2 regions of the Paenarthrobacter sp. NPDC089322 genome follow, and region 1 is predicted to be linked to the other one. Evidence: predicted binding sites of a transcription regulator. Region 1 holds the regulator's gene; the other holds the start of a gene.

What was found. Region 1 encodes HrcA, which represses chaperone genes, less so after heat shock. Its sites were predicted from a motif close to TTNGCACTCGNNNNNNNCGAGTGCNAA; they were not measured.
Region 2: a site for HrcA is predicted at 13,425-13,451, ahead of groES (co-chaperone GroES). Genes of this name have one in related genera too.

What each region holds. Positions count from the first base shown of each region.
Region 1 covers NZ_JBFBGW010000002.1:223,254-232,671, forward strand. The annotation lists gene AB0N65_RS03085 (PhoH family protein) at 1-922, opposite strand, end outside; gene AB0N65_RS03090 (GerMN domain-containing protein) at 1,344-2,216, shown strand; gene AB0N65_RS03095 (16S rRNA (uracil(1498)-N(3))-methyltransferase) at 2,258-3,031, opposite strand; gene dnaJ (molecular chaperone DnaJ) at 3,034-4,164, opposite strand; gene hrcA (heat-inducible transcriptional repressor HrcA) at 4,215-5,222, opposite strand; gene AB0N65_RS03110 (DUF3097 domain-containing protein) at 5,438-6,289, shown strand; gene AB0N65_RS03115 (DUF4870 domain-containing protein) at 6,415-6,828, shown strand; gene hemW (radical SAM family heme chaperone HemW) at 6,847-8,076, opposite strand; gene lepA (translation elongation factor 4) at 8,077-9,418, opposite strand, start outside.
Region 2 covers NZ_JBFBGW010000005.1:85,887-108,290, forward strand. The annotation lists gene AB0N65_RS07625 (ABC transporter ATP-binding protein) at 1-1,659, opposite strand, end outside; gene guaB (IMP dehydrogenase) at 1,764-3,275, opposite strand; gene AB0N65_RS07635 (acyltransferase family protein) at 3,516-5,510, opposite strand; gene AB0N65_RS07640 (acyltransferase family protein) at 5,609-7,711, opposite strand; gene AB0N65_RS07645 (NAD(P)-binding domain-containing protein) at 7,914-9,029, opposite strand; gene AB0N65_RS07650 (hypothetical protein) at 9,071-9,382, opposite strand; gene AB0N65_RS07655 (response regulator transcription factor) at 9,480-11,117, opposite strand; gene groL (chaperonin GroEL) at 11,284-12,897, opposite strand; gene groES (co-chaperone GroES) at 12,983-13,279, opposite strand; gene AB0N65_RS07670 (hypothetical protein) at 13,488-13,907, opposite strand; gene AB0N65_RS07675 (class I SAM-dependent methyltransferase) at 13,975-15,204, shown strand; gene AB0N65_RS07680 (shikimate 5-dehydrogenase) at 15,208-16,032, opposite strand; gene ykgO (type B 50S ribosomal protein L36) at 16,063-16,185, opposite strand; gene AB0N65_RS07690 (GTP-binding protein) at 16,220-17,395, opposite strand; gene AB0N65_RS07695 (glutamate--cysteine ligase) at 17,570-18,721, shown strand; gene tsaD (tRNA (adenosine(37)-N6)-threonylcarbamoyltransferase complex transferase subunit TsaD) at 18,723-19,832, opposite strand; gene rimI (ribosomal protein S18-alanine N-acetyltransferase) at 19,847-20,350, opposite strand; gene tsaB (tRNA (adenosine(37)-N6)-threonylcarbamoyltransferase complex dimerization subunit type 1 TsaB) at 20,364-21,035, opposite strand; gene tsaE (tRNA (adenosine(37)-N6)-threonylcarbamoyltransferase complex ATPase subunit type 1 TsaE) at 21,035-21,628, opposite strand; gene alr (alanine racemase) at 21,625-22,404, opposite strand, start outside.

The DNA.
Region 1 (9,418 bases):
TTTCGCGTACGATCCGCAATCCGGACGTCGCACCAAACGGCAGGTCTACCTGGGTGACGTCCCCGGTAACTACCATCTTGGAGCCGAAGCCAAGGCGCGTCAGGAACATCTTCATTTGTTCCGGGGTGGTGTTCTGGGCTTCGTCGAGGATGATGAACGCATCGTTGAGCGTGCGGCCGCGCATGTAGGCGAGAGGCGCAACTTCGATGGTGCCGGCCGCCATGAGCCGGGGAATCGACTCAGGGTCCATCATGTCGTGCAAGGCGTCGTAGAGCGGCCGCAGGTAGGGGTCGATTTTGTCGCTGAGGGTTCCCGGGAGGAAGCCGAGCCGCTCCCCCGCTTCGACTGCCGGCCGCGTCAGGATGATGCGACTGACTTCCTTCAACTGCAGTGCCTGTACAGCCTTGGCCATCGCCAGGTACGTCTTGCCGGTACCCGCCGGCCCAATGCCGAAGATCACGGTGTTGGCGTCGATGGCGTCCACGTAGTTCTTTTGGTTAAGCGTCTTGGGCCGGATGGTCCTGCCCCTGCTGGAAAGAATGTTGTGGGTGAGGACGTCCACAGGGTTCTGGACGGATTGCGACCTGAGCAGGGAAACCAGCTGCTGCAAGACGTCCGGCGTGACAACCGTGCCCTTCGCCACAAGCCCGCGGACTTCCTCGAGTAGGCGCATGATCCGGGGTATGACAGTGGCGGGGCCCGACATTGACAGCTCGTTGCCGCGGACATGGAAGTTGACGTCCGGGAACTGTTCCTCGATATAGCGCAAGGCTTCGTCATGGCTTCCCAATGAGTGAACCATCTGATCGGAGTTGTCGAACGTGACGATTTCCGTGCGCGTGCCCGGTAAAGTGTGCGGGAACTCGGTGGCAGCCGGGTTCCCGTTGCCGGTCCGCAGCCGCCCATTCAGGGATTCACTCATAGTGTTGGCCGTGCGGCCTTTTCTCCTCCGGTTGGTTCACGTTATTCAAAGGTTTCGACATAAGGACCACTTGGTGCGCCAGTCCGTTTGCCGGAATGCCTTCAATCCTACGCCAGCCGGGGCTCCGGCGGTCTTCTCAGCGCATCACCCTCGGACGCTGGACCAGGCTGCCATGAAATATTGTCTCAACTCGGCATCAAGCGGGTATCAATCCTGTTTCAGTTGCGGCCAGTCCTTCGAATCCCTGCCAGTCGCCGTCGACCGTATGCCAAGCTGGCATAGCGGGTAGGAAACAGAATCCGCGCACGAAAACCGGCCGGCTGAATCGCCGGCCGCAAGGCTAGGAACCCCCATCACGCAGTCAGCCAGTCAAAAGCCCAGCGTGCGTCGGCGGACGAAGTCCGTTGTGGCGGCGCCGGCGATGCTGGCTGTCCTTTTGCTGACGGGTTGCATCGCTAACGGCGGCGCCCCATCGGCGACCACCGCCCCGCCGCAAGTCAATGTCCAGGAGGCCCCTGCCAGCAACGCCCCGCTGGAAACCACGCAGGCATCCACCAAGATCCCCGTGTACTGGATTGGCCGAAGCGAGGATGAGGTGTACCTCTACCGGGAGTTCAGGGACATTTCCGGAGACGGGAACCCTGTAACCACGGCATTGCGAATCATGATGGCCGAGAAACCCCTGGACCGCGACTTCTTCACGCCATGGCAGGAGCCCGGCAACCTGGCCACCTCCATTTCGGGTAAGAATGTGATCACCGTTGACATCTCGCGTGATGCCTTCAACTCCAACCTTGACGCCGGGATGGCGCAGCGTGCTGTGCAACAGCTCGTTTACACCGCCACCGCAGCGGCGTCTTCCTCGGGACTGATCAATTCCGGGCAGCAAATCCAAGTGGTCATCCTGGTTGATGGTCACACTGACTTCATGGCGTTCGGCCAGGTACGCCTGGGCCAACCGATGTCCAGGGATGCGTCCTTGGTGGCACCGCTGTGGATCATCGACCCGCAGGAAGACACTTCACTACCGGCCGGGACGGTGAAGTTCAATGGCCGGAGCACGGACAGTTCCAAGCCGGTGAGCTGGCGGATCCTGCAGGAGAACGGCAGTGGCGAAAAGACCGCGGTCCTCACGGGACAGGCGAAGGCAACGGGTGACACCGGTCAATTGGGCGTGTTTACGTTCAGCGCGACGCTGAAGCCCGGCAAATATGAACTGCGGGTTTCCCAGGTGGACGCCTCCGGGCAAACCGACGAGTCGAGCACTGATACGCGGTTGTTCAGCGTCAGCTAACCGAAAAGTCCGGGCTCCGGACCGGGTCGGTGCGTCGTCCCCTACCAGCGACCCAAGACATCGCTGGCGAGTACGACGGCGGCAGGACCCGCCGTCGACGACCGCAACACGTGGTGACCCAACAGTGCCGTAACGGCTCCAGCGTCACTCAGGCGGGTTACCTCGCGTGGCGAGATACCGCCCTCGGGTCCCACAATGAGCATGACCTCCCGCGGTGTATCCGGTTCGGCGCCCTTCAGGACTGGTGAGTCTTCCAGCACGGAGCGCAAGGGGTTCTTCGCGTCCTCATGCAGGATGACAGCCATGTCGGCGCCGGCAACAGCCTTGGCCAACGCAGCTGAATCCATGAGGGGACGAACCACGGGTATCCATGACCTGCGGGCCTGCTTGGCCGCTGCCGTGACCACCGATTGCCACTTCGCGTGGGCTTTGGCTGCGCGGTCAGCTTTCCACCGGACGATGGACCGTTCCGACTGCCACGGGATGACCGCGTCGATTCCCAGCTCGGTAGCTGTTTCGATGGCCAGCTCGTCACGGTCGCCCTTGGCCAACGCCTGGACCAGCACCAAGCGCGTTGCCGGTTGCCCCTCATACGTGACCTCGGTGGCTGTGACCGACAGCGTGCCCTGACCGACTTCAGCCACCGTTCCCGTCAGCCGTGCGCCTGCTCCGTCGGCAAGGTCCACAGCTTCGCCTGCCGTGAGCCGTTTCACGGTGACGGCGTGCCTGGCCTCCGGACCGTCCAGGACAAACACAGAGCCAGGACCCACACCGTCCAAACTGCCGGCGGGTGTGAAGAAGACGGGGTTGCTCACCGCTACAGGTTACCGAGCTTGTCCCGCAGCTTGGCGAACATGCCGCCGCTGGCAACGAGCTTGCCGTCGGTGAACTGCTCGCCGCGCAACTTGGCCAGCTGTCGCAGAAGCTCTTCCTGGGCCGGGTCGAGCTTGCCGGGGGTCTCCACATGAAGGTGCACTTTGAGGTCTCCACGGCCGTAACCCCTTAAGTGCGTCACGCCCAGCCCTCGAAGGGTAATGACCTCGCCGGATTGCGTGCCGGCCTTGACGTCGATCTCCTGCGGTCCGTCGAACGTCTCAAGGCTAAGTTCCGTGCCCAAGGCAGCGGCCGTCATGGGAACGCTCAGGGTTGCATGAAGGTCGTCCCCCTCGCGGATGTAGGTGGAATCGTTGTTAACGCGGATCTCTACATACAGGTCGCCCGCCGGTCCGCCCGCCGGTCCTGCTTCACCCTGCCCCGACAACTGGATGCGCGTTCCGGTGGCAACACCGGCCGGAACCTTGATGGTGAGTGACCGGCGGCTGCGGATACGGCCCTGGCCGCTGCACTCGTTGCAGGGATCCTTGATGATCGTGCCGAAGCCCTCGCAAGAACCACACGGCGCCGTAGTCATAACCTGACCAAGGATGGAACGGACAGCCCGCTGCACTTGGCCGCTGCCGCCGCAGATATCGCACCGTTCGGGATGAGTGCCCGGCCGGCAGCAACTGCCATCACACGTTGGGCAAATGACTGCAGTATCGACTTCGAGCTTCTTGTTGACGCCGAACACGGCATCCTTGAGGTCAATCCGGACGCTAATGAGGGCATCCTGGCCGCGGCGCACCCTGGATGCAGGACCGCCGTGACCTCCGGCTCCGCCACCGAAGAAGGTGTCGAAGATGTCCTGGAAAGCAAAGCCCTGGCCGGAGTAGCCCCCGCCGAAGCCGTTGTCTGTGCCGTTCTCGTTACCGGTGGCATCATAGACGCGGCGCTTTTGGGGGTCGGACAGCACCTCATAGGCATGGGTCACTGCCTTGAACTGCTCAGCGACGTCCTCCCCCGGGTTGACGTCCGGGTGTAGCTTTCGCGCCAACTTGCGGTACGCCTTTTTGATCTCTTCCCCGGTGGCTTCCGGTGAGACTCCCAAAACGTCATAGTGGCTGCTCAAAGTCGGTTTCTCTTCCTTGTTGTACTGCGGTTCTTAGCCCCGGGGCTGGCTCAGCCGCCGAGAATTCGGGACAGGTATCGGGCCACGGCACGCACGGCTGCCATGGTGGTTGGATAATCCATACGGGTGGGCCCCAGGATCCCCACTTTCGCGCCCGAGCCATAGCCTGTGGCCACGACTGATGCCTCGGCCAGGCCATCGTACGGATTCTCGCGGCCGATGCTGACGGTAACACCGCGCGGATCATCCCCCATGTCCGACAACAACCGGAGCATGACGACTTGTTCCTCAAGCGCCTCAAGCACGGGGCCGATGCTGAGCGGGAAGTCCACGTTGGACCGGGCAAGGTTGGCCGTACCGGCCATCAGGATGCGCTCTTCACGGCTTGTGTCACTCAGCGTTTCCAGACCGTGGGCAAGGACCTGCGCCAAGCTGCGGAGTTCCGGCGGGCACAAGGCCACAACGGACGGAAGCACTTGCGACAGAAGAGCCAACTGAGTGCCGGAAATGCTTCCCAGGAACCGCGCACGCAACGCCATCAGAGCCTCGTTGCTGACATCCGAGCCGGCGTCGATGACCTTTTGCCCAACGCTGCCGGTATCTGCGATCAGCACCACCAGGACCTGCTTGGGCGCCAGAAGGACGAATTCGACGTGGCGCACCAAGGCCCGGTTGGAGTGCGGGTACTGCACGACGGCGACCTGGTTGGTCAGCTGCGACAGGAGCCTTACGGTTCGTTCCAGGATGTCGTCGAGGTCGTCCGGCCCTTCCAGCAAGGAGTGGATGGCCCGACGCTCCGCTGCGGACAGGGGCTTGACCTGGGAAATCCGGTCCACGAACAACCGGTATCCCTTATCCGTCGGAATCCGGCCGGCGCTGGTATGCGGCGCGGCAATGAGGCCTTCTTCTTCCAGGACGGCCATGTCGTTGCGGATGGTTGCGCTGGAAACCCCCAAATGGTGCCGTTCCACGAGAGCCTTGGAACCGACTGGTTCCCGGGAGTGTACGTAATCCTCAACGATGGCGCGCAGCACTTCCAGCTTGCGTGGCTCACTCATTGCAACACCTCCTGACGGCTGTCCAATGCCGGGTATCCCAGGCTGCGGGGACCACCAGCTACAACGTACTTAGCACTCAACATGCCCAAGTGCTAATAAGTCTAGTATGAGCCAGCCCGTTGCTAGCATTGAAACCGGCCCGCCGGGAGTTGACCGCAGCGGGCGGCAGCAGCAGCGGCCCTGTCAAAATTTCCAGCGCGAAGAGGTATGAAGGTTTGGCTTTTGACACATGGGGTCCCCGGGACCTGAGCGCGCCCGTGAAGACGACGCTGCCGGAGGTACCTGTCCAACGCGGGATGGTCCTTGAAGACGTCCAGTCCGGATGGGTTGGTGAAGTAACCAGGGTCGAAAAGTCCGGCGGGATGCACATTGTCTCCCTGGAGGACAGACAAGGTAAGACCAAGTCCTTCCAGCTCGGGTTTGGATTCCTGCTTGAAGGCCAGGCCATACGCCTCATGCCCCCGGCCGCGAAAACACCCGCCGGTTCATTGCCGCCGGGCCGAACAGCGTCCGGTTCCGTGCGGGTCCAAGGGCAGCGTGCCCAAGTGGCAAAAGCAAGCCGGATCTGGGTGGAGGGCAAGCACGACGCCGAACTGGTGGAGAAGGTCTGGGGTGATGACCTGCGGGTGGAGGGCATCGTCGTCGAGCCGCTGCATGGCGTCGACGACCTCAAATCGGCCATCGCGGACTTCGCGCCGGGCCCCGGGCGCAGGCTCGGCATCCTGGTGGACCACCTTGTTGCCGGTTCCAAAGAGTCCCGGATCGCCCAGGATGCCATGACGCTGCCAGGTGCTGCCGGAAACGTCCTGATTGTGGGCCACCCGTATGTGGATGTTTGGCAGGCAATCCGTCCGAAGGTGCTGGGAATCGAGGCGTGGCCCGAGATCCCGCGCGGCGTGGATTGGAAGACCGGGATCCTGACTGCCTTCGGGTGGCCCCATGACACCGCCGAAGACATTGGCCTCGGCTGGCAACGGTTGCTCGGCGCTGTGCGGAGCTACGCGGATCTCGAGGCATCGTTGCTTGGCAGGGTGGAGGAAGTCATCGACTTCCTTACAGTGCCCTAAGGCCGCATGGTGAGCTGAAGCTGCATCACCGGCGAAGCCATGATGCGTTTTGTCCCGTGAAGCCCGCCGGACCCAGTATTCTGGGACAGCAAGACTGCAGCATCTTAAAGCAAAGGGAAGACACCGTGGCAGACAACGCCCCAGACGAACCGGGCCAGGCCGCAGGCCAGCCCCAGTATCATGGCGCACCTGCAAATGCACTCCCCCTGACCGCCAGCGAAGACCGTCAATGGGCTACTTTGGCGCACTTCGGCGGCATTCTTGGGTGCCTGCCGTCGCTATTGATCTACCTGATTTTCCGCGACCGTGGTCCATTCACCGCACAGGAATCCAAAGAAGCACTGAATTTCACCCTGCCGCCGACCATCGCCGCAGTCGTGGCAAACATCCTGGTCCTGCTGCCAGTCGTCGGCAACATCTTCGCGGTGATAGCTACGGCAATTTGGGTGGCACTGACGTGTTTCTCGGTCTCGGCCGGGATCCGGGTAAACCACGGCCAGCCGCACCGTTACCGCATTAATCTCCGCTGGATCAAGTAGTCGGTGCCCGGCCAGGACTCAGTCCGGCAGGATCCTGCGAACCACGGCATCGGCGAGCAGCCGCCCCTTCAGGGTCAGGACCAAGCGGCCCTTGAATGCCGCCACAGGATCAACAAGGCCATCAGCAATGAGCCCGGCCATGGCGTGGCGTCCTACCTTGTCCAAAGCGTCCACCGACAGACCGGTCCCAAGGCGCGCCTCAAGCATGATGCGCTCAACCTCCCGGGTACCGGCGTCGAGCGTTTCACGTCCGGCGGCCGGCGAGGAGCCCGCTGCCAGCCTTGATGCATAAGCAGTGGGGTGCTTGACGTTCCACCACCGAACGCCGCCCATGTGGGAATGCGCTCCCGGGCCTACGCCCCACCAGTCATCGCCGCGCCAATAAGCGAGATTGTGGCGGCACGCCTGCTGCGGCGTCCTTGACCAGTTGCTGACCTCGTACCACTTCAGCCCGGATTCCGAAATCAATGTGTCCGCCAGTTCGTACTTTGCTGCGTGATCGTCGTCGTCGATTCCGGGGACTTCGCCGCGCCGGATCTGCGCAGCGAGCTTGGTGCCGTCCTCCACGATCAGAGCGTAGGCGCTGATGTGGTCCGGCTCGTAGGAAAGCGCTGTCTCCAAGGACTCCTGCCAGTCAGCCATGGTCTCGCCGGGTGTGCCGTAGATGAGGTCCAGGCTGACGGCCAGTCCTGCTTTCCGGGCCCACTGCACCACCAAGGGGACACGGCTCGGCGTATGCGTACGGTCAAGCACCTTGAGGACATGCGGCACAGCGGATTGCATACCGAAAGAGACCCGGGTGAAGCCGGCGTCAGCCAGGAGCTTCAAGGATTCGGGCGTGACGGAGTCGGGGTTCGCTTCCGTAGTCACCTCGGCTCCCGGCTCGAGCCCCCAATGAGCAACAGCCGCCCGCAAAATTCGCGCTAAATCAGCCGCCGGAAGCAGCGTGGGCGTCCCACCCCCGAAGAAGACCGTGCTGAGTGGCCTCCGGGGCACCCCTGAAGCGTCGAGGGCGGCGACAGCAAAATCCAGTTCCGCCACAGCTGTGCCCGCGTAGGCATCCTGGGATGCACCACCACCAAGTTCGGTAGCCGTGTAGGTGTTGAAGTCGCAGTAGCCACACCGCACGGCGCAGAACGGGATATGCACGTACAAGCCGAACTTGCGATGTTCGACGCCGGCAAGCACCTGCGGGGGCAGCAAACCGTCCGCAGGTGCCGGGTCGCCCAAGGGAAGGACGCTGGGCATCTACTTCTTGGCCTTGTCCTTGGACTCGTCAGTGGTCAGCGCGGCAATGAACGCCTCCTGGGGCACTTCCACCCGGCCCACCATCTTCATGCGCTTCTTGCCTTCCTTCTGCTTCTCCAGCAGCTTGCGCTTACGGGTGATGTCACCGCCGTAGCACTTGGCAAGGACGTCCTTTCGGATCGCGCGGATGTTCTCGCGGGCAATGATGCGGGAACCGATGGCAGCCTGGATAGGCACCTCAAACTGCTGGCGCGGAATCAGTTCACGCAGCTTGCCGGTCATCATCACGCCGTAGGCATAGGCCTTGTCGCGGTGGGTGATGGCGCTGAAGGCATCCACCTGTTCGCCCTGGAGGAGGATATCGACCTTCACGAGATCAGCAACCTGCTCGCCGTCGGCCTTCCAGTCCAGCGACGCGTAGCCGCGGGTCTTGGACTTCAACTGATCGAAGAAGTCGAACACGATCTCAGCCAAGGGGATCCAGTAACGCATCTCGACGCGGTCCTCGGACAGATAGTCCATGCCCCGCATTTGGCCGCGGCGGCTCTGGCACAACTCCATGATGGCGCCAACGAATTCGTTGGGGGCGAGGATGGTGGCCGCCACCATCGGCTCGCGCACCTCATTGACCTTGCCGGTCGGAAATTCGGACGGGTTGGTCACAGTGGCGACGGACTTGTCTTCGAGCGTTACCTCGTAGACCACGTTGGGGGCTGTGGAGATGAGGTCCAGGTTGAACTCGCGTTCCAGGCGCTCACGGACAATTTCCAAGTGGAGCAGGCCAAGGAAGCCAACACGGAAGCCGAAGCCAAGCGCAGCGGAGGTTTCGGGCTCGTACACCAAGGCGGCGTCGTTGAGCTTGAGCTTGTCCAGCGCCTCGCGAAGATTGGGGTAGTCGGTCCCATCCAGTGGGTAAAGCCCGGAAAAGACCATGGGCTTAGGGTCCTGGTAACCGCCGAGGATCTCCGAGGCGGGCTTGGCAAGGTTGGTGACGGTGTCGCCTACCTTGGATTGCCGCACGTCCTTGACGCCGGTAATGAGGTAACCCACTTCACCCACTCCGAGCCCCTTGGAAGGAACCGGCTCGGGCGAGCTCACCCCTATCTCCAAGAGCTCGTGGCTGGCCTTCGTGGACATCATCTGGATACGTTCGCGGGGACTCAGTTGCCCGTCCACCACCCTGACGTAGGTCACAACTCCACGGTAGGTGTCGTAGACAGAATCAAAAATCATGGCGCGAGCGGGAGCGTTGGCATCGCCTACAGGGTTCGGGATGTCCCGGACGATCCTGTCCAGGAGCGCCTCCACGCCGACGCCGGTCTTGCCGGACACACGCAGGACC
Region 2 (22,404 bases), on a different contig from region 1:
GTCAATGGCGGAGGTGGGTTCGTCCATGACCATGAACGAGGCATCCCGGTAGAAGTTGCGGGCCATCGCGAGCCGCTGCCATTGCCCACCGGAGAGCCCGCTCCCCTTCCTGCCGCGGGGATCCTCCATCCAGTTGCTCACGTGGTTTTCCAAGCCGTTGGGGAGTTTGCTGATGAAGTCCATGGCTTCGGCATCGGATGCTGCGCGCTTGATGCGGTGGTCGTCCCGTGGTTGCTTCACGTCGCCGAGATAGATGTTCTCCGCTGCCGTGGCGAACTCGTACTTCAGGAACTCCTGGCTCAGGACGGCGAGGTGACGGTGCCAACTGGTCACATCGATCCCGGCCAGGTCCACACCGTCGAGCAGTACCTGCCCGGAATCGGGACGGTACAAGCCGGCAAGGATCCGGATCAGCGTGGACTTTCCCGCACCGTTTTCACCGACAATCGCGATGTGCTGGCCCGCCTTGATGGTCAGGGAAATGCCCTTGATCACCTCGATGTCACTGCCTGTGTAACTGAAGCGAATGTCGCGCATTTCCACCGTTGAGGGCGACTTCACGAGGGGCGGTTCGTTGCCGCTCGGGACAGGAAGCGCCATGAACAGCTCGTAGTCCTTGAGGTTGGCAAGGTCCTCGTCGATGGAGCTCAGCGACGACACCAGGTTGTTGGCCGTGGACAGCGCCCGGCTGACGATCTGCTGCACATAGAGGAATTGGCCTACCGGCTGCGCCCTGGCGATGATCTGCCCCACCACCCAGATCAGGGAGACGACCTCGGCGCCGTACTGGAGGGCGTCGGCGGCAAGTTGCTTGGGGATGTAGCGCTTCTGGTAATCGAGGCGCCGCCGCTCATCGGCATCTCTGAGCCGGGAACGCAGGTCCATCAGGTAGCCCACAATCCCGTAGAGCCGCATCTCCGCGATGTGCTGCGGGCGCAGGAGGTTGGTCTCGATCATCCGGCGTTGCCGCCGCGAGTCAACCTGCGTGTTCCAGTGGGCTATTTGTTCCCGCGACAGTTTGAACTGCAGGTAGACGCTGGGGACGATCGCGACCAGGACGATGACCGCGATCCACCAACTGACCAGCAGCAACGCGCCCACGGCCAGGACCACCGAGACAAGCTGCGTGAAGATGGCGGCGATGCGGTCCAAAACCCGCGCGTAGGAATCGGAGAACCGTTTGGCGCGGTCGTAGAGGTCTACCGTTTCCTTGTCGTCGTAGCGCCAGAACTCCAAGGCCAGAAAGCGCTCATACATCATGTCGCCCACGATTGCGCCCACTTTAAAGCTCATCAGCTGCTGGATGTAGCGGTCCACACTGCTGAACGCACCCCAAAACAGCCCCAGGGCAGCGGTGATGATGACGTACAGGATCGCCTGTGGACCGGCGTCGGGGTCTCCTGCGTAGCCGGCGGCCAGCGCGGTGGTGGTCAGAGCTGCGAAGTAGGTTGTCACAAGCGGCAGCATGGCCGAAATCAACGAACCGGCCACCTTCATGATGACGGCCGCAGGTGACGCTTTGAAGCTCACCTTCAGGACCTGCCCGACGGCGCGTGCGTACGGGCGGAGCGCGAGCTTGCGGGGCGGTGCTTTGCCGGGTTGGACCGGGTTGAGCCGGACCGACTCCGGGTGCCGCGGTTGTGCGGGCTTTTCAGACATGCACCCAGCCTATTCCTGCGGGCAGACATTGCTGCCGCGTGCCTTGAAAGCACGACCCTTAAATGGCTGATCCCCGCGGCCGTGGCCACGGGGATCAGGGATCATCAGCGGGAACCGTAGTTCGGTGCCTCGACCGTCATCTGGATATCGTGCGGGTGCGATTCCTTCAGGCCTGCCGGGGTGATCCGGACAAACTTGCCGCGTGCCTTAAGCTCCGCGATGGTGGGCGCGCCCGTGTAGAACATGGTCTGGCGAAGGCCGCCGACCAGCTGGTATGCCACGGACGCGAGCGGACCACGGAAGGCTACGCGACCCTCGATGCCCTCGGGAATGAGCTTGTCATCGCCGGAGACGTCGGCCTGGAAGTAACGGTCCTTGGAGTAGGACGTGTTCTTGCCGCGGGACTGCATGGCCCCGAGTGAGCCCATGCCGCGGTAGCTCTTGAACTGCTTGCCGTTGACGAAGATGAGCTCACCGGGAGACTCTTCGCAACCGGCCAACAGAGAGCCGAGCATGACGGTATCGGCACCGGCGACGAGCGCCTTTCCGATGTCGCCCGAGTACTGCAGGCCACCATCGGCGATCAACGGAACCCCGGCCGGAATGGCGGCCTTTGCGGACTCGTAGATGGCGGTGATCTGGGGAACACCAACACCGGCGACAACACGGGTGGTGCAGATGGAACCCGGGCCGACACCGACCTTGATGCCGTCCGCACCGGCATCAATGAGTGCCTGCGCACCTTCGCGGGTTGCAGCCTGGCCACCGATGATGTCCACGTGGGCGGCAACGGGGTCTGACTTCAGGCGGGAGATCATGTCCAGGACACCCTGGGAGTGGCCGTTGGCGGTGTCCACGAACAGGGCATCCACGCCGGCGTCGATAAGCTTCATGGCGCGTTCCCAGCCGTCACCGAAGAAGCCGATGGCCGCGCCTACGCGCAGGCGGCCTTCGTCATCCTTGGTGGCCAGCGGGTACTGCTCTGCCTTGGTGAAGTCCTTGGTGGTGATAAGGCCTTTCAGGCGGCCCTGCTCATCGACCAGCGGCAGCTTTTCAATCTTGTTGGTGGCGAGCTTGTGCGAGGCTTCTTCGCGGCTGATGCCCACGTGGCCGGTGACGAGCGGCATCTTGGTCATGGCGTCGCTGACACGGCGGGTGGGGAACTCGGACTCCGGAATGAAACGGGTGTCGCGATTGGTGACAATGCCCAGAAGGCGGCCTTCGGGGTCCACGACGGGGAGGCCGGAGACACGGTATCGGGAACACAGCTCGTCGAGCTCCTGCAACGTGGCTTCCGGATTGATGGTCAGCGGGTTGGTGATCATGCCGGATTCACTGCGCTTGACTCGGTCCACATGCTCGGCCTGGTCATCGATGGACAGGTTGCGGTGCACCACGCCCAGGCCACCCTGGCGAGCCATGGCGATGGCCATGCGGGACTCCGTGACGGTGTCCATGGCCGCCGAAAGCAGCGGGGTCTGCACTGTGATGCGCTTGGAAATCCTGGACGACGTGTCGGCGTCCGACGGGATGACATCGGTGTGGCCGGGAAGCAGCAGGACGTCGTCGTAGGTCAGGCCTACAAAGCCAAAGGGATCGTGTTCGGGCTGGGTCATGAGTGTGCGCCTCTTACCTGGGTTCTTGGGGGCTTAACTGGTAGGGGTTGCAACTGATGACCAGCCCGTCATTACGGGACTGGCCTGTGCATAAGGTGTTGGATAAATACTAGAACCTCAGCGGCGATCGCCATATTCCGCGACCCCTGAGTGTGAGCAACAGCACTGGCGGCAGGCCGCCGTCGTACGTCCCAACACCTCTCCAACACCCGCTGCAGCGTTCCGTAGCGTCCGGCGGAACTAGCGTTCCGCCCAACCGGTTGCCGCCAGGAGCCGCTCTTCGAACATGGGGATCATGCTCTGCACGTAGGTTTTGGTGAGGTGGTTGTCATCTTTGTAGACGTACACGTTCCCGACCACCGCCGGGCAGGTGCCTTGCTCGCAGATGAAGTCGCTCATGTCCATCAGGTACAGCCGCTCCACCTTGCCAACGTAATCGTCAAGGGGTGATGAAGCGGCAAGCGACTCCTCAAGCGGCGCGTTGCAGTCGGGCGAATCCGGCCCCTTCTTCTGCACGCATTCAGGCATGTTGATGCTGAACCTTGGATTGTCGCGCACGCCGACGACGTCGATCCCAGCATCCGTGAACGGCTTAATACCCTCGAGGTAGCCGGGAACTTCGGTCTCAAAAGGAGCCGTGGCATGGGTCAGCGACGCAACTGTGAAGACAGCATCGGGCTGATGCTCCATGACGTAGGCGGCACTTGCCTTGTTGAAGTCGTTGCACTCATCAGTGCGTTCCGGTGATTCGGCACCAAACCGGCAGCTTCCCTTGAGCAGGGTCACGACTTCCCAGCCGTGCTGCTTGGCAATCGGTCCGAGGGCGGCCATGTACTGCTGGGCATGCGAATCGCCGAGCACCACGATTTCCTTGGTGACCACGTCCGGCTCGTCGTTCTGGAGGCACCCCTGCAGGAGCGGATCCGAAGGAACGTTGTCACCGGTGCACAGGCCATCGATGTCCGCCCACTCGTCCTTCATGGCCGCGGGAGCCGGGATGATCATCGCTTCGGGGGTTGGTTGGCCGGCGAACTCGGGCGAAAGGGCCGCTGCTCCGGGAGTCAGTTCCTTGGGTTGGTCAGCAATGGCTGCGCCTTCGGCAGCAATTGCGCCTTGCCAGGCAGTGACCGGTACCGCCAGCAACGCACCACAGCAGGCAATCACGACGGCGGCGCGCCAGGACCGTACGTCCGGCCACTCCCAGCGGCGCAGCGGCAGCTCGATGTAGCGCGTGGTTGCAACAGCCAGCAGCATCGACACCGCCATGATGCCCAGGCCCTGCAGAAGGCTTGGCGTACCGGTGTCCGTGACGAGCAGGAAAAACACCAAGGCGGGCCAATGCCACAGGTAGAGGGCATAGGAATTGTCACCGACGAGAACCAACGGCCGGGAGCTCAACAGACGATCGGCTCCAAAGCGGCTGTTGCTTTGGCCTGCGATGATCACGGCTGCCGCGGCGAGGGTGGGCCAAAGCGCAACGAAGCCCGGGAAGGAACGTTCAACGGTCAGGACCAAACCGCAAGCGAGCATGGCGGCCAACCCCGCCCAGCCGAGGATGACCCGCAGCACTCGGCCCGGCTTCAGATAAGGAAGGGCCAATGCCAGCAGCGATCCCAGCGCGAACTCCCAGAGCCGTGTCCGGGTATCAAAATAGGCGTACTCCTGGTTATGCGCCGTTTGCTCGATGGAGTACAGGAGTGACACCGCGAAGACCACGCCAAAAGCCATGAACAGCAACGCCCTGGGGGTTGCCGCCGTGCGCTGCGGGAACAGCTTGGCAAGCTGCGGCTGCAGCAGCGCCACCGCAGCAAATATCAGCGGCCAGAGAATGAAGACCTGGCCTTGGACGGAGAGCGACCAGAAGTGCTGGAGCGGGCTTGCTCCGGAGTGGTCCTGGGCGTAGTAATCCACGGCGGAGTCCGCGAGCTGCCAGTTCTGCCGGTACAGCAAGGACGCCCACGCCTCGGCCAGGACATCCGGCCACCGGCTTTGGGGGACGAAAATCCACGTGGCGGTCAGCACCGCCAGCAGGACAACGACGACGGCGGGCAGCAGCCGCTTGAACACGTGCAGCCAGTGCCGCAACAGTTTCAGTGGCTTGCGGTTCTCGAGCTTGCGCGTGAAGGAGAGGGTCAGCAGGAAGGCGGAAATGAGCAGGAAGACATCCACGCCGCCCGATACTTTGCCCAACCAGATGTGGTAAGTCGCCACCATCAACACAGCCAAGGCGCGCAGGCCTTGAACCTCCGGACGGAAGCCGGGTGCCGCCGTCGTGCGTTCCGCAACGGCGGGTGTGCCGGCCGCTCCAGGTGCGGCAACGTTGTGCTGTTTGCTCAACGGGCCCACCCCGTCGCGGCAAACCACCTCTCCGTGAACATGTCCGCCATGCTGCTGACGTACGTCCTGGACAGGTGGTTGTCATCCAGGTAGACAAAAGTGTTTCCCACGACGCTTGGGCAATGGATGCCGTCACACAAGAGGTCCGTCATATCAAGGAAGGCGGCATTACCGAACATTCCCTGGACGGCTGCGAACGGGCTCTGCGCCGCCAGGACGTCGGGCTGGTCGGATTTGCAGTCGGAACTTTCCACGCCTTTGGCCAGCGCACATTCCGTAACGTTGTAGTCATACCGGGGGTTGTCGCGGATGGCAACTACCTGGATGCCCAGGTCATTGAAGTTGGTGACCGTCTGTTCAAAGCCGTATACCAACTGCTCGTCAGGTGACGACGGCGAAGCCATGGTTCCCACCATGAACACGGCGTCCGGCGACTGCTCTTCCACATACTTGGACGCCTCCGAGTTGAAGTCGTTGCAAGCCTCATCCGCGTCGGGGTTCTCCGGCATGAAGTGGCATCCGCCCAACAGGAGAGCGGTCACCTTCCAGTGCTGGGCCTCCGCGAGCGGGCCCAGGGCGGCCAGCCACTGCTGCGAGTGTGAGTCCCCCAGCACCACGATGGTCTTGGTGGCATCCTCAGCGGCCACGCTGTTCTGCTGGCAGTTGGACTGCAAGGTCCGGTCATCGGGTTGCGCATCGCCTTCGCAAGGGCCGGACAGGCGTGCCCAGTCTTCCGGGAGCTGTTCGGCTGTAGGCAGTGTCTTGGCACCGTCACTGACAAGGTCCACGTACCCGGGAAGCAACGCGTGGGCTCCCGGATTGTCGTTGAAGGCCTGCGTGGCAGCAGCCTGCTGGTCGAGATACTGCTTGTACTGGAAGCCAAAGAGGGGCGTGCACGCCACAGCGAGGCAGGCGGCGATGGAGATGGCGGCGCGCCGACGCTTCACCTCCGGCCAGCGCCATTCACGGAAGGGCTTCTCCACGTACTTTGTGGTCAAGAAGGCAAGGACGAGCGACAACGCCACGATCGCCGTTCCGGACAACCACCCTGCATGGTCCTTGCCGCTCCAAGCAAGGGCAATCACCAGGACGGGCCAGTGCCAGAGGTAGAGGGCATAGGAGTTGTCACCCAGCCGGACCAGGAACTTCGAACTCAGGATCCGGTCCACACCGAAGCGGCTGCCGGTCTGTCCCGCCGCAATGACTGCAACGGCGGCCAACGTAGGCCACAAAGCCACGAAGCCCGGAAACGCTGTTTGTACCTGCAGCAGGATGCCGCAACTCAACATGGCGGCCACACCCACCCACCCCATCACCACGCGGACAGGCCTGGAAAAGTCCAGTGCGGGGAGGATCAGGGCCACGAGTGTCCCCAAGGCGAATTCCCACAGCCGGGCGAACGTGTCGAAGTATGCCACGGCCTGGTTGTTGGCGGTGAAGATGATGGAGTACGTCAGTGAAGCCACGAAGATCAACGCGAAAATGTAGGCCAATGACGCCCGATACCGGAGGTCGTACTTACGGCAAATGGCTGCCATGACCGCGAAGATCACTGGCCAGAGGATAAACACCTGGCCCTGGATGGACAGCGACCAGAAATGCTGAACCGGACTGGCCAGGCTGTGATCCGTTGCGTAGTAGTTGACCGCAAGGTTCTGCAGGAGCCAGTTCTCGTAATAGAACAGGGAGGCCCATGCCTGGTGGACCACTTCCACCCAGCGAGTGGGCGGCAGGAAGACAAAGGTGGCCGCCAGCGTGCCCAGCAGGACCACCACGACGGCGGGAAGCAGGCGCCTGAAAAGGTGCAGCCAATGCCGCAACAAGTCCATGGGGCGCCGTTGCTTGAAACGCCCCGTGAACTGCAGTGTCATCAGGAAGGCAGAGATCAGGAGGAAGACGTCCACACCGCCGGACACGCGCCCGATCCAGATGTGGTAACCCACCACCATGAGGACGGCCAAGGAACGAAGCCCTTGGATTTCCGGGCGGAACTTTGACTTTGCAACGGGTCCGGTAGCCCGCCTGTTGGGACGGGCGGGCGGTTGGATCGTTGGCGTAGTCACGTTAGGCGGTTCCTCAAAGGCTGTTACACAAAGCATCCATCATACGGGGTTTTACAGCTCCACCCGAGTGCGGCAGCCCTGTGAAACCGTGTTCCCCCAGTCAATTAGCGCAGTATTCACTATGTATTTCCGCAGGTGAAGCTGTGCATGGGCTGTGTTGCGCAGACCTCCCGGACGGCACAGGGACTGTGACGCATCCAACACGCCACCTGACTCCGATTCCGTCGCTTTTCCGTTCTCAAAGGTGGATAGCGTGGGCAACAACTGGCTCGGCGGTTGGGCGCTGAGCCGTCAGGTGGCGAGCCACGTAGCGGGCATCCCGACCGACCCCGGGAAGGGTTGCCGAGGCTGCCGCGAACAGGAATTCCTGGCCAATGAAGTACAGCCCGGGAACCGATGCCGACACTCCCCGTTGTTGCTCCAATTCACCACCGGAGTTGGCGTACGGCAGCTTCAGCCACGAGTAGTCGTCGCGGTAGCCGGTGCACCAGATGACGTTGGCGACCGTGAGGGTCCGTCCATCGTCCAACATCGGCTGGCCATCACTGACACCGGCTACCCGAGGGACCAGTTCCACTCCCGCGGCCCCCAGTTCCTTGGTCCTCGTCCGGATCAACGGGGTCGCCATTGTTTTGAACGATTGTGCTGCCTTCCGGCCGACAGGGGTATTGAGGGTCAGGACATGCAAGCCGGCGAATCGGATGACGGGCAGGACGAACCTGGCTGCCAACCGACCGTGCCGGACAGGAATTTCACCACTGGCTTTGCCCGCAAGCAGCGTGGTGTGAGTCCTGCTGACCTCCAAGGCAATTTCCGCTCCCGAGTTCCCGAGGCCCACCACAAGGACCGGGCCGGCTTGGAGTTGTCCGGGATTCCTGTAGTCCCGGGAGTGCAGCTGGAACGTGCCGGAATCCAACTCAGTGGCGAACGCCGGGCGCTTGGGCATCCGGTAACCTCCGGTGGCTACGACGACGTTCCCGGCGTCCCAGGTCCTGGTCCCGGAGCGCACCAGGAATCGGTGGTCCCGCCGGGTCACCTCATCAACGCGGACTCCATGGACAAGCGGCAACTGGAATCGCCGGGCATAGCCTTCGAGGTAGTCCGCGAGTTCGTCCTTGGTGGGGAACGCCAACCGGTCTCCCGGGAACGGTGCCCCGGGTAGTCCGTCAAACTTGGCTGGTGTGAACAGGCGGAGGGAATCCCAGCGCTGACGCCAGGACTCCCCTGGCCTGACGTTCTCGTCGAGAATCAGGAAATCGTGGTTTTGTTTGGACAGCCAATAGCCCAGCGCCAATCCCGACTGCCCACCTCCCACGATGATTGTGTCCGCTGATGCCTCGTTGTTTCTTCCCATGACCGTTCTCCTTCTTCGAATCAAAGGCCAACAATTTCCTTTTAATGAACAAGCGCCGGAGGAGTCTCCAGTTTTTCCACGGGGCCGGCAGCAGGAGCCTTGCGGTATCGCACGCACCAGACCAGCATCAGGGCCGACGCCACCACGTAGAAGCTGTGCAGCAGCCACACCGGTCCTGCCGGGAGGTCGAAGACATACACGGAGTGGACGGCATTGGCGATGTTGGTCAGCGCAATGTTGCCCAGGCTGTAAGAGGCCAGATCCTTGGTCCGGACCGCCTTCATCAGCATGGGAAACATGCTGGCTGCAAAGAGCACGGTAGATACGGTGCCGGCGAGCAGTGGAATGTTCATAAGGCCAAGCTATGGGTCCGGTATCCGGTGCCGCGTCGGCCGAATCACCCATTCAGGCGGAACACAGATGGGTATTTATGCGCACACGGGGAGAATGTCAGCTCACCATATGGTGTTCGAACGCGTACTTGGTGGCGGCAACCCTGGAAGGGACATCCAGCTTGCACAGGATGTTGCTGACATGGCGGGCAACGGTCTTTTCGCTGAGGTACAAGTCCCTGGCGATGGATTTGTTGGCTTTCCCCTCGGCCACCAACCTCAAGACCTGAAGCTCGCGGACAGTCAGCGTTGAGGCCCCGTCCCCCGCTCGTTCCCCGCTGAGCCTGAGGACATCGGCGACGGCCGGCGCCGCCCCCAGATCAGCGAACTCCCCTTGAGCGGCCTCGAACTCCATGGCCGCCGACGCCTGGTCGCCCAACACGGAGCAGGCACGCCCCGCGAGCACCCTGCAGGTTGCGGCACCGTAAGGCGCTTCGAGGCTGTACCACAGACGCCAGGCCTTCCTCGAGGCCAACAGCCCGTCGGCCGCCTTGCTTTCTGCGATCAGGACCTGCGCTTCGGCCTGGGCTGCAATCGCACGTTCCAGTGGCCTGCCGGCGTCACCGACCGGAGCCGCGAACTCATCGGCCGCCGCCCGGGCCGCCGGCGTGTCGCCTGCCGCCAGTTCAACCTCGACGACGGCGGGCAGCAGCCGTCGTCGGTTGGCGGGGTCCGAGCCTGACAATGCACGGCGGAGCATGGCTTGGGCCTGGGCCACTTTATGCTGCGCAACCATGGCCAGGGCCAAACCGGGCAAGGCCTCGAAGCCCGTCTCGGCAGCCTTGGCATACGCAACGCATGCCTCATCAAATTGGCCCCGCATGCGAAGTATCTCGCCCTCGAGGTACCATGCGCCCCATCTGGCTTCCGGATCGCCGCGGCGTGAACGGTCCTGGGCGATGCGGGCGGCTGCCATGGCATCGTCCCACGCCCCGTGGAGGATGAACAGTTCCGCCCTGTGCGACTGGCACTGGCCGCTGAACATCACCATGTCCGGCCGGTCGCCGCACCAGCGTTGGAGGGCGGCCGTCCATTCATGGGCGCGCTGGACGTCCAGGGCCAGGCGGCAACTCCCAATAACTGCGCAGTAGATGATCCCGGACGGAATGGGCGACACCTCCCCGGCGGTCACGGACACCATCACTTCGTCGAGCAGTTCCAAACCCTCATCGGTGAATCCCAAGGTGATCCCTGCAGTCCCCAAGCCCAACTGGCCCAAGGCCGTCAAGTCCCGGTCCCGGAACTTCCTACCCACCGCCAAAGCCTGGCCGAAGAGCTCTTTGCTGGCCTCGGGCTGCCCTCCGTACAGAGCTCCAAGCGCGGCCGGGATCATGAGATAACCCTCGGCTGTGCCCGGCTGGTCCAGCCCCTCCACCAAGTGCCTGGCACGGGCCATCCATCCGGAGCTCCGGGCAGGTTCGCCCATGTCCATCATGTACAACACGAGCCACGCAGCACACCGGGCAGCACCCGCCATGTCGCCCAGCACCACATATTCGTCATGGGCCCGGGTCAGGTAGGCAACACCCTCCGAGTCCTTGCCAAGAAGCATGGCGACCGAGGCCACCACTTCAAGGTCTTCCGGAGGCAGGCCCCCCTCGGCATCCGCCCGCGCAAGGGACTCCAAAGCATCGCTCCACCGATGCTCCGAGAACGCTGAACGTCCGAGGTCCAAGGCTGTTGCCGGCATGGTCATGACTCACCTCGCGGCCGGGAGCAGCCCGGTTGGCGCACCCATGCCGCCGTAATAGCGTCAGGGTACCGCCGCCGTCGTACGCCGACAATAGCAGCCCCGCACCCTGCTGGAGACAGCAAAGAACCCCGGCCACAAAGCGTGACCGGGGTTCCTGCAAGCAACCTGCTTAGTGCTGGTGGCCTGCGTGTGCGTCTTCTTCCTCAGCCGGCTTCTCGGCAACCAAGGTCTCGGTGGTGAGAACCAGGGCAGCGATGGAAGCGGCGTTGCGGAGAGCCGAACGGGTGACCTTGACGGGGTCGATCACGCCGGCGGCGATCAGGTCCTCGTACTCACCGGACTTGGCGTTGAAGCCGTGGTTTGCTTCGAGTTCGGAAACCTTGGAAACCACCACGTAGCCATCGAAGCCGGCGTTCTGGGCAATCCAACGCAGCGGCTGGGTCAGGGCGCGGCGAACGATGCCAACAGCGGCAGCTGCGTCACCTTCGAGAGCCTTGACGGCCGGATCCTCGTCCAGTGCCTTGAGGGCGTGGATGAGGGCGGAGCCGCCGCCGGAAACGATGCCTTCCTCCAGGGCTGCACGCGTGGAGGAAACAGCGTCCTCGATGCGGTGCTTCTTTTCCTTCAGCTCAACCTCGGTGGCAGCGCCAACCTTGATCACGCCGATGCCGCCTGCCAGCTTGGCCAGGCGTTCCTGCAGCTTCTCGCGGTCCCAGTCGGAGTCCGTGCGGGACAGCTCAGCGCGGAGCTGGGCAACGCGGTCTGCGACGTCCTGCTCTGTGCCGGCACCGTCCACGATGGTGGTGTTGTCCTTGGTAACCGTGATGCGGCGGGCGGTACCCAGTACCTCGAGGCCAACGGTATCCAGCGAAAGACCGAGGTCCGGCGAGACAACCTGGGCGCCCGTGAGGGTGGCGATGTCCTGGAGCATGGCCTTGCGGCGGTCGCCGAAGCCCGGAGCCTTGACGGCTACAACGTTGAGCGTGCCGCGGATGCGGTTGACGATCAGCGTGGACAGTGCCTCGCCTTCAATGTCTTCGGCAATGATGAAGAGCGGCTTGGAAGCCTGCAGGGCCTTCTCCAGCAGCGGCAGGAATTCCTGCAGCGAGGAAATCTTGCCCTGGTTGATCAGGATCAGTGCGTCTTCAAGGACGGCTTCCTGGCGCTCTGCATCGGTGACGAAGTACGGGGACAGGTAACCCTTGTCGAACTGCATGCCCTCGGTAAGGACCAGCTCGGTCTGGGTGGTGGAGGACTCTTCGATGGTGATGACACCATCCTTGCCGACCTTGCCGAAGGCCTCGGCCAGCAGCTCACCGACTTCGTCGCTCTGTGCGGAGATGGCTGCCACGTTGGCAACCTGGGTACCTTCGACCTCGCGGGCGTTCTCCAGGAGGCGGGCTGCGATGGCTTCGACGGAAACCTCGATGCCGCGCTTGATCTCCCCGGGAGCAGCGCCGGCGGCAACGTTGCGCAGGCCTTCCTTGACGAGGGCCTGGGCGAGGACGGTGGCGGTGGTGGTGCCGTCACCGGCAACATCGTTGGTCTTCGTGGCGACTTCCTTGGCCAACTGGGCGCCAAGGTTCTCATAGGGGTCGTCCAACTCGACTTCACGGGCGATGGTCACGCCGTCGTTGGTGATGGTGGGAGCTCCCCACTTCTTGTCCAGCACGACGTTGCGGCCGCGCGGACCAAGCGTCACCTTGACAGTGTTGGCGAGCTTGTCGATACCGGCCTCGAGAGACCGGCGGGCAGCATCGTTAAAAGCAAGCTGCTTTGCCATGGTTGTGTCCTTTCAAGACGGAAAACCCGCACCGCTGCGGCTCGGAACGATATCCAAGGCTGCTGCGGTGCGGGGATCCAGGAAGTTACTTTACGACGATCGCGAGGACGTCGCGGGCGGACAGAACGAGGTACTCGCTGCCACCGGTCTTGACTTCGGTTCCACCGTACTTGGAGTAGATGACGACGTCGCCAACAGCTACGTCAACCGGTACGCGGTTGCCGTTGTCATCGAAGCGGCCGGGGCCGATTGCAACAACTTCGCCTTCCTGCGGCTTCTCCTGCGCGGAGTCCGGAATAACCAGGCCGGAAGCCGTGGTCTGCTCTGCTTCGAGCGGGCGAACAACAATACGATCCTCAAGAGGCTTAATCGAGACCGACACTCGGATCTCTCCTTTTCATGAGCTGATTCATGGACTAAGAACAAGGGTGCCGAGGCGCGCAACCGTCGTCGCGGTGCCGGTAGCTGCCTGGCGGGGTGGTTAGCACCCTCACAGGGAGAGTGCTAACAAGACTCTATGTAAGCGGTTAGCACTCGGTCAAGGTGAGTGCCAGCATTTCGTCATCGGTGAACGGTCGGAGCTGATCGGTTCAGCGACCCGTGAGGTCATCAAGGTCATATTCTTCGCCGTCCTCCGGCGCAGCAGACCCGCGGTTGAGGTAGAGCACTATCCCGGCAGCAACCGCCACGACGCCGGATATCACCAGGGCGGTCATCCCGCCGATCCGGGCACCGGTGTAAAGCTCGCGGATGTCGCGGGCCTCGTCCGTGGCGTCACCGATGCTCTTGCCCGTCACGGAATAGGCGGCCGCATTGAAGGAATCCAGCGCGAAAATAATGATCAGCAACGCAACGCAAACCACCGCGATGACGACACCGGCGATCAGGGCCGGGCGGGCGTAGGTGGCAAGGGAACGGCCAGCTGAGTGCTCTGCAGCTCCTGCAGCGGCTGGAATTCTTCCGTTCTGGTTGTTCGGTTCGGAGGGCTGCGGAGTTGCGTTGTCTTCCATACGAACAACCCTATCGGCCTGCTTCACCCGTCCCATCACGTGCGCCGGCGACGTTAGGCTGGTTCCCATGCCCCAAGCACCACAGGAACAGATTGCACCCTTGCTCACCACTGAAGGGTGGGAACTTCTTGCCTCGCTTGGCCCCTACCGGGAAGCAGACGCGTTCAGCGTAAATGCGGACCTCCGCAAGGCAGGGCACTCCCCCGAGGTTGTGGCCGCCGTCCTCACGCAGTCCCGGCTCCGGACCCGGGCCGAAGCCAAGTTCGGCGAGTTTGCGCGGCAGATGCTGTTCACCCAGACAGGGCTGGAGCAGGCGACCCGCCTGAACGTTGCGGCACGGCACGCTGAGCGCTTCGCCCAAGCCGGAATCGCCCATGTAGCCGATCTGGGCTGCGGACTGGGCGCGGACTCCATGGCTATGGCCTCGATGGACATCGCCGTGACGGCCGTGGAGATGGATGAAACCACGGCCGCTTGCGCCACGATCAACCTCATGCCGTTCCCGCACGCCACCGTGGTGCACTCAGACGCCACCTCCGTGGACCTGGACGGGATCGACGGCGTATGGCTGGATCCTGCACGACGCACCACCTCGACGTCGGGGACCACGAGGATCTGGGACCCGGAAGCCTTCTCTCCGCCCTTGTCGTTCGTTGAGGGGCTGGCCGCCACCGGCCTGGCCGTGGGCGTCAAGATGGGCCCCGGCATGCCCCACGACTCGGTGCCCGCCAATTGCGAAGCCCAGTGGGTGTCCGTGGGCGGTGACGTCACTGAAGTCACTTTGTGGTTCAACGCCGTTGCCCGCCCCGGCGTGCGCCGCGCGGCACTCGTCATCGGCGCCCGGGGCGCTGCCGAAATCACGAGCGGCGAGGATTTCGACGGCGGTCCGGTAGCCGCCGTCGGGCCCGTTGAAGGCTACCTGTATGAACCCGACGGTGCGGTCATCCGAGCCGGGCTGGTGGCCGACATCGCTGAACGGCTGGGCGGGCACCTCGTGGACGAGCACATCGCGTATATCTGCGCGCCGGAACTGCATGACACCCCGTTCGCACGCGCGTACAAGGTGCTCGAGGTCATGCCTTACAACGTGAAAGCGCTCAAGGCCTGGGTCAAGGCCAACGGCATCAGCGTGCTGGACATCAAGAAGCGGGGCACGGCCGTTACGCCGGAAGAGCTCAGGAAACAGCTCCTGCCGGCCAAGTCGGCCGGCAAATCGAAGGATGCCATAACGGCCACCCTGGTCCTCACCCGGATCGGCGAGGAAAGAGTGGCCGTTGTTGTGGAGCCTGTGTCCTGACGCCTAGTGCCCGGCCTGGCGGCGTGAAAACTCCGAAGCTTCGCGTACCTGCTCCGCAGACGGCCGGACGCCCGTGTACAGGACGAACTGTTCCTCGGCCTGGATGGCGATTACCTCCGCGCCCGTAATAACGGGCTTGCCGGCGGCGCGTGCGGCCTCGATCAACGGAGTCTCGGAGGGAAGCGCGACGACGTCGAACACCACCCGGGCAGCTGCAATGGTTGCATCCTCGAAGGACTGGGCCCTTTCATCGGCGCCGGCCATGCCCAGCGGGGTGACGTTGATAATGAGATCGGCGGTTGAGCCGTTGACGTCGTCCTGCCAGGCGAATCCGTAGAGGTCCGCCAGCGCCCGGCCGGCAGTTTCATTGCGCGCCACGATGGTGACGGCAGTGAACCCGGCGTCGCGCAGGGCGGCAGCGACAGCCTTGGCCATTCCGCCGGCTCCCCGCAAGAGCACAGAGTGGGTGTTTGGCACCTGATGGTCCTTCAGGAGCCTGGCGATGGCTATGTAGTCCGTGTTGTAGGCGGTCAGGACACCGTCGTTATTGACGATCGTGTTGACCGAGTCAATGGCTTTCGCGGAGGGATCCATGACATCGACCAGCGGGATGACTGCTTCTTTGTATGGCATGGAGACCGCAGCGCCACGGATCGGGAGGCCGCGGATGCCCGCGACCGCCAAGGTGATGTCGGCCGGCGCGAAGGCCTTGTAGACAAAGTTCAAGCCGAGCAGATCGTAGAGGTAGTTGTGGAACCGGGTCCCGATGTTGCTGGGGCGGGCCGCGAGCGAAATGCACAGGGACATGTCTTTGTTCAGGATGGGCATCCACCCATTAAACAGCCCCCTGGGAGGGTGTCAGCCCTGCCGCGCCTTCATTCGCGGGTTCTTTTTGTTGATGACGAATGTGCGTCCACGTCGGCGGACGACTTGTGCTCCGGGGACCTTCTTGAGGGCCCGCACTGAGTTCCTGACTTTCATGGTGTTGCTCCTTTTTATTGTGGTGTGAAGTGGTTCAGAGGGCGTCGCTTAACTCCAAGGGATCGTCCCAAACTCCGAAGTCCAGTTCCATCTCGGCTTCGCTGAGTTGGCAGCCTTCCAGCAGGCTGCGGATCTCCTGGGGGTCGATGTCATCGGCCCGCCCGGTCACCGCGAGAACCGTGCCGCGGTCACCGTAGCTGGGGTGCCAGTCCAGGACGGCGTCGACGTCGGTCCCCGCCTTGACGTCACGGCTTACCGAGGTTGTACCGGACTGTCCCAATGAGGTTGCACCGGCCGCGGCATCGGCCATCCAGGTACCGGTGCTCTCGAGCCAGACGCGCGGCCCGATCCCCTGAACAGCGATCCTGGTTTTGGCAGCGGATGCGATCCACAGGCGGCCGCGTAGCCAGTGGCTTCCCGCAGCCAGCCGGGGAAGCGCCTCACGGAAGCGTCCCGGGTGCAGGGGACGACCGGCCTTGTGCAGCACAGTGCGGAAGGAACCCGGTGAATCGCTCACGGGGACACGGACCGTTCCCGGCTTGGTCCGGGCGGCCGCTTCGGCACCATCGAAGCATCCCGGGCGGAAGCCGTCCTGTGCCGCCACGGCGTCGGCGTGCGGCGCCAACTGTCCCAGCAGTTCCACACCCGTAGCCCACTCCTCCGAACCTACGCGCGGGTTGCCCGACAAAACGGCCCCCAGGCCGGGGTGGAGCATGACCGTGTCCACTTGCCCGAATTCACCAATGAGGAACTCCCCGCTGGTGCGGTCGTCCTGGGGCATGGAGGTGAAGCCGGATTCAAACAGCGTGTGCCGGTCCCAGATATGGTCGTCCAGGTCAACCGGGTCCAGGGCAAGCACTGCGTTGTCCATAACAGCGGGCCGGGAAAGGCCGAGATGCAATTCGGCCACCGCCATTCCTGCGGCGACCCCCGGCGGCAGGCCAAGTACCACGTGGTCGAAGCCGCACGCGGCGAGCCGTTCCGCCGTCGGGACAACATCCAACCTGACGGTGCAACTCAGGCAACCATGCTCCAGCATGGTGGTTTCCCGCTCGAAGAGCTGGCCGTTCCTGTAGACGCGCCGCAGGACCTGGGAACCGTCCAACAGGTCGTGAAGAACCACCACAGAGTTGCTGTGCGTGCGGCCGAGCCTGCTGGTTGCCGCTTCGCGGCATTGGCTGTCGAGGGAACTGACGACGGTGAGGTGCATGGCAAAGACTCTAATTGACAATCATTCTCAATAGCAACTTTTGGGCGTAACGTCCCTGTTTCCCCTCCATATGGACACGCCAAGCTGCACTACACTTGAGCAGACCGCTGGCGGCCCCGCAGCGGGGAAGCCCCGGCCATACAGCAGGCCGGAAATATATACCGAGGGGACGACGTGCAGATTGAGTTTGCGCCATCCAGGCAATCAACACTGGGTGTGGAATGGGAGTTGGCGCTCGTCAATGCACGCACCGGAGAGCTCGTCTCAGTCGCGAACGATGTCCTCAAAGGCGTGGCGGCAAACCACCCGGACCTCAACGAGGACGACGAACACCCCCACATCAAGCGCGAACTGCTCCTGAATACGGTGGAGCTCGTGACGGGAATCTGTGACACCGTCAAGGAAGCCAAGGAAGATCTCAACCGGTCCCTGGCCGCTGTCCGCGGAGTCACCGACTCCATGGGGGTCGAAGTATTCTGCGCCGGAAGCCACCCCTTCAGCCCGCCCCTGCTCCAGCCCGTCACGGACAAGGAACGCTACGCCAAGCTGATCGAACGTACCCAATGGTGGGGTCGGCAAATGGTGATCTACGGCGTCCACGTCCACGTCGGCATCGATCGCCGCGACAAAGTACTTCCCATCCTCGACGGACTGGTGAACTACTTCCCGCACTTCCAGGCCTTGTCTGCCTCCAGCCCCTTCTGGGCCGGAGAGGAAACCGGCTACGCATCCCAGCGCGCCCTCATGTTCCAGCAGCTCCCCACTGCAGGCTTGCCGTTCCAGTTCGAAACCTGGGAGGCCTACGAGTCCTATGTGCAGGACATGTTCACCACGGGAGTGATCGACGCGATCTCGGAAATCCGGTGGGACATCCGTCCTGTTGCTGCCTTGGGCACCATCGAAATGCGTATCTGCGACGGCTTGGCAACGCTCGAAGAGGTGGGTGCGATCGCTGCGCTGACCCAATGCCTCGTGGACGAATTCTCCTCCATCCTGGACGCCGGCGGCACCATTCCCACCATGCCGCCGTGGCACGTGCAGGAGAACAAGTGGCGTGCGGCGCGCTACGGCATGGAAGCCATCATCATCCTCGACGCGGAAGGCAATGAGAAGCTCGTCACCGAGCACCTCGCGGAAACCATCGCACGGTTGGAGCCCGTAGCTGCCAAGCTGGGCTGCTCCGAGGAACTCGCGGATGTCACCAAAATCATCGAACGCGGAGCGAGCTACCAGCGCCAGCGCCGCGTGGCCGCCGAGCACAACGGCGACCTGCAGGCAGTGGTCATGGACCTCGTGCAGCAAATGCGCAAAGGCCCGGACGCTTAAGCTACGCCGGCATTGACACCGTGGTTACCGGCATGGAGGAGTCCGGGGCGAAACCCACGCCGCTGGGTCCTACCCCTGCCATGATGAGCTGGGATCCAAGGGCAGCAACCATCGCCCCGTTGTCCGTGCACAAGCTCAATGGCGGCACATGCAGCTTGATGCCGGCTGACGCACACCGTTGGGCGGTCAACTCCCTGAGGCGCGAGTTCGCGGCAACCCCGCCACCCAGCAATACATCCGTGATGCCGTGTTCCTTGCACGCGAGGACCGCCTTCGAACTGATGACGTCCACCACCGCCTCCTGGAATGCAGCAGCGATGTCCGCCACCGGCACTTCCTCGCCGCGGGCCTCGAACTGCTCGACGCAACGTGCAACGGCGGTTTTCAAGCCGCTGAACGACCAGTCGTAGCGGTGCGGGCCGCGTTCCTCGGCCGTGCCCATGTACTTGGGCTGGGTGAGACCCCTCGGGAACCGGATGGACTTCGGGTTGCCTTGGCGCGCCAGCTTGTCGATGGCCGGGCCACCCGGATAGCCGAGGCCCAGGATGCGGGCTACCTTGTCGTAGGCTTCACCCGCGGCGTCGTCAATGGTTGACCCCAGGAGTTCTACGTCATCGGTGATGCTCCGGATGCGGAGCATTTCCGTGTGCCCTCCGGATACCAGGAGCGCACCGAGGTTCTCGGGCAACTTTCCTGCACCCAAGCCGGCGGCAGCACCGGCGTCGGGCGTTCCATCCAGCAGCCCCACGCCAACATGGGCCACCAAGTGGTTGATCGCATACAGGGGTTTTCCGGTGGCGACAGCCAGCGCCTTCGCAGCGCACACGCCCACCATGAGGGCGCCGGCCAGGCCAGGACCCGAGGTGACGGCAATGGCGTCGATGTCGTCCAGGGTTACTCCCGCTTCATGCAACGACTCCTGCAGGGTGGGCACGAACGCGTCCAGGTGGGCGCGGGAAGCTATCTCCGGGATGACACCCCCAAAACGCACGTGCTCGTCCATGGATGAGGACACCGTATTGGTCAGCAGTGTGGTGCCCCGTACGATCCCCACGCCGGTTTCGTCGCAGGATGACTCGATGCCCAGCACCAAAGGCTGCTGTGTCTGCACAGGAAAAGCTCCGTTCACGCTGTGGCTCCTTCCGGGGAGTGCGGATCATTCAGGGGGAGCCTCATGATCAAGGCATCCGTGCCGTCCCGGTAGTACCGCGGCCTGACGTGGATCTGTTCGAACCCGAAGCGCAAGTACAACTGCTGGGCACGGGGGTTGTCGGCGCGGACCTCCAACAGCACGTCCGCGGCGCGACGGCGCCGCGCCTCGTCGATCAGTTCCGTAAGGACGGCAGAGCCAATGCCCTTGCCTTCGAATTCAGGAACGACGGCGATCGTCTGGACGTCCGCAATGGGCTCAATGCACATCAATCCGGCGTAGGCAACGATCTCCCCTGCAACCTCGGCCACCACGTAGCGTCGTGTTTCGAGCTGGGACAGTTCATCGAAGAACATCTGCAAGGGCCAGGCGTCCACGGGGAACAATCTGCGCTCCAGCGCTTCGACGGCGGGGACGTCGGCTTCGGTCATGTCGCGCAGGGAAACGCCGGCGAGTTCCAACTTGGGCGGGAGTTTCACAGTTCAACCTTCATCACAGGGCACGTTTCCTGGGGCCGGGCACCTGCGCGTCCGACTCCCTGAGGTACAGGGGCGTGGAGTCGAGGAGTTGTTGCCCTGCCGTGAGCCGGGCCAAGGCGAACTGGCCCAAGGATGCTGCGTCCGGTTGGGTTTCCGCGAAATCCTCGTCCGCGCGCAGCACTTCGGCGTAGAGTCCGGCGCCCGCGCCGAACACCGGGAGGTCCGGCAAGTCGGATGCGAAGCCCACGTGGGGCCCATCCACGAGCTCGGGCAGCTGGCCTTCCGCCAAGGTGTAGCGGGCCCAGTAGACCTCTTTGCGGCGGGCATCCGTGGCAACCAGGAACTCCGGTGCGGCAGCGGTTGACTCGGCCACCTCGAGGGCAATCGCGTCAAGGCTCATCAGCCCATACAGCGGCTTGTTCCACACGAAGGCCAGCGTGCGGGCAGTCGCGATGCCCGAGCGGAGGCCGGTGAAAGGGCCCGGGCCGACCCCGGTCACGATGGCGTCGATGTCCGCGCCCGTGACGCCGGCCCCGGCCAGCAGTTTCTCGATGCCTGGTGCCAGAACCTCGGCGTGGCTCCGGGTGTCCTCGGTGGCGAAGGAATCCACTACGCCCTCCATGGCGACGTCCGAGATCAAGGCAGCGCTGGCCACTGCGGACGTGTCGATTGCCAGGATCAACATCAGCGGGCTCCTTTCCCGGCGGTGTCCAAAAGATCGGGGGCCTCTGCCCATCTTGGGCCGAAGCCCCGGAAGACGATGGTGCGGGGCTCATCATCGTCATCGGTATCGAAGTCGAGCACGGTATCAACCGTGTCAGCGGAATCATGTGAAGGCTGCGATCCGGCATCCCCGCCCACGGACCTGTGCAGTTCCACTTCCAAGCGGCTTTCCGACAAATGCTCCACGCGGCCCCGCCCCCACTCCACCACGGTCACTGCGGAATCCATGGTGTTCTCAAGGTCGATGTCGTCGATTTCAGCGGACGATTCCAACCTGTACGCGTCCACATGGACCAGATCCGGGCCTCCGGGACGCGGGCCGTCCGGAAGGTTGGGATGGATCCGGACCAGCACGAACGTCGGAGAAATAATGCCGGCGCGTACGCCCAGGCCCTCGCCGAGGCCCTGGGTGAAAGTCGTTTTGCCCGCTCCCAACTCACCGGTCAGCACCAGCAGGTCCCCGGCCTCAAGCACCTCACCGAGAGCCGAGGCGAGAGCGTGGGTCTGTTCCGCCGTCGTGACCCTCAGGCTGCGTTCCCACAGCGGTCCGTTCACAGCGACGCCGTTTCCGGCGCGGCGTGCACATCGGCGTGCGCAGGTACCTCATTGACGTAGCTCCGGGGCACGCGCGGACTGATACGCGTCACGATTTCGTAGTTAATGGTTCCCGCTGCGACGGCCCAATCATCCGCTGTGGGCCCGCCATCGGTCCCATCACCGAACAGGACGGCTTCGCTGCCCTTGAGGTGGCTCCCCTCTTCGGGGGTGAGGGGTCCAAGGTCGATCACCATCTGGTCCATGGCGATCTGGCCCACCACCGGATAGTTGACCCCGTTCACGCGAACCGGACCGCCCGTGGCAATGCGCGGGACGCCATCGGCGTAACCCAAAGGCACAAGGCCCAGCGTGCTCTCAGTGCTGGTGTGGTACTTGAGGCCGTAGGAGACGCCCTGCCCCTCCGGGACCTTCTTGCAGTTGGAGAGGAGGGTGCGGACGGTCATGGCGGGATGCAGGCCAAGCTCAGCTGACGAGGCGCCGTCGAAAGGCGACAAACCGTAGATGCCGAGGCCTACGCGAATGAGGTCGAAGTGCGAGTCCGGGCGGGACAGCGCGGCGGGAGTGTTGGCGATGTGCCGCACTTCCGTGTCGACGCCGGCATCCTCGGCGATGGCGAGGGCCTCGCGGAAGACGGCGAGTTGCTGGTCCGTTTCCGGCCTACGCGGCTCGTCCGCCACGGCGAGGTGCGAGAAGATGCCCACTACGCGGAGCAGGCCCTCGTCCTGGTATTCCATGGCCTGGCCCACCAGTTGGTCCCAGTCGGCGATGGTGCA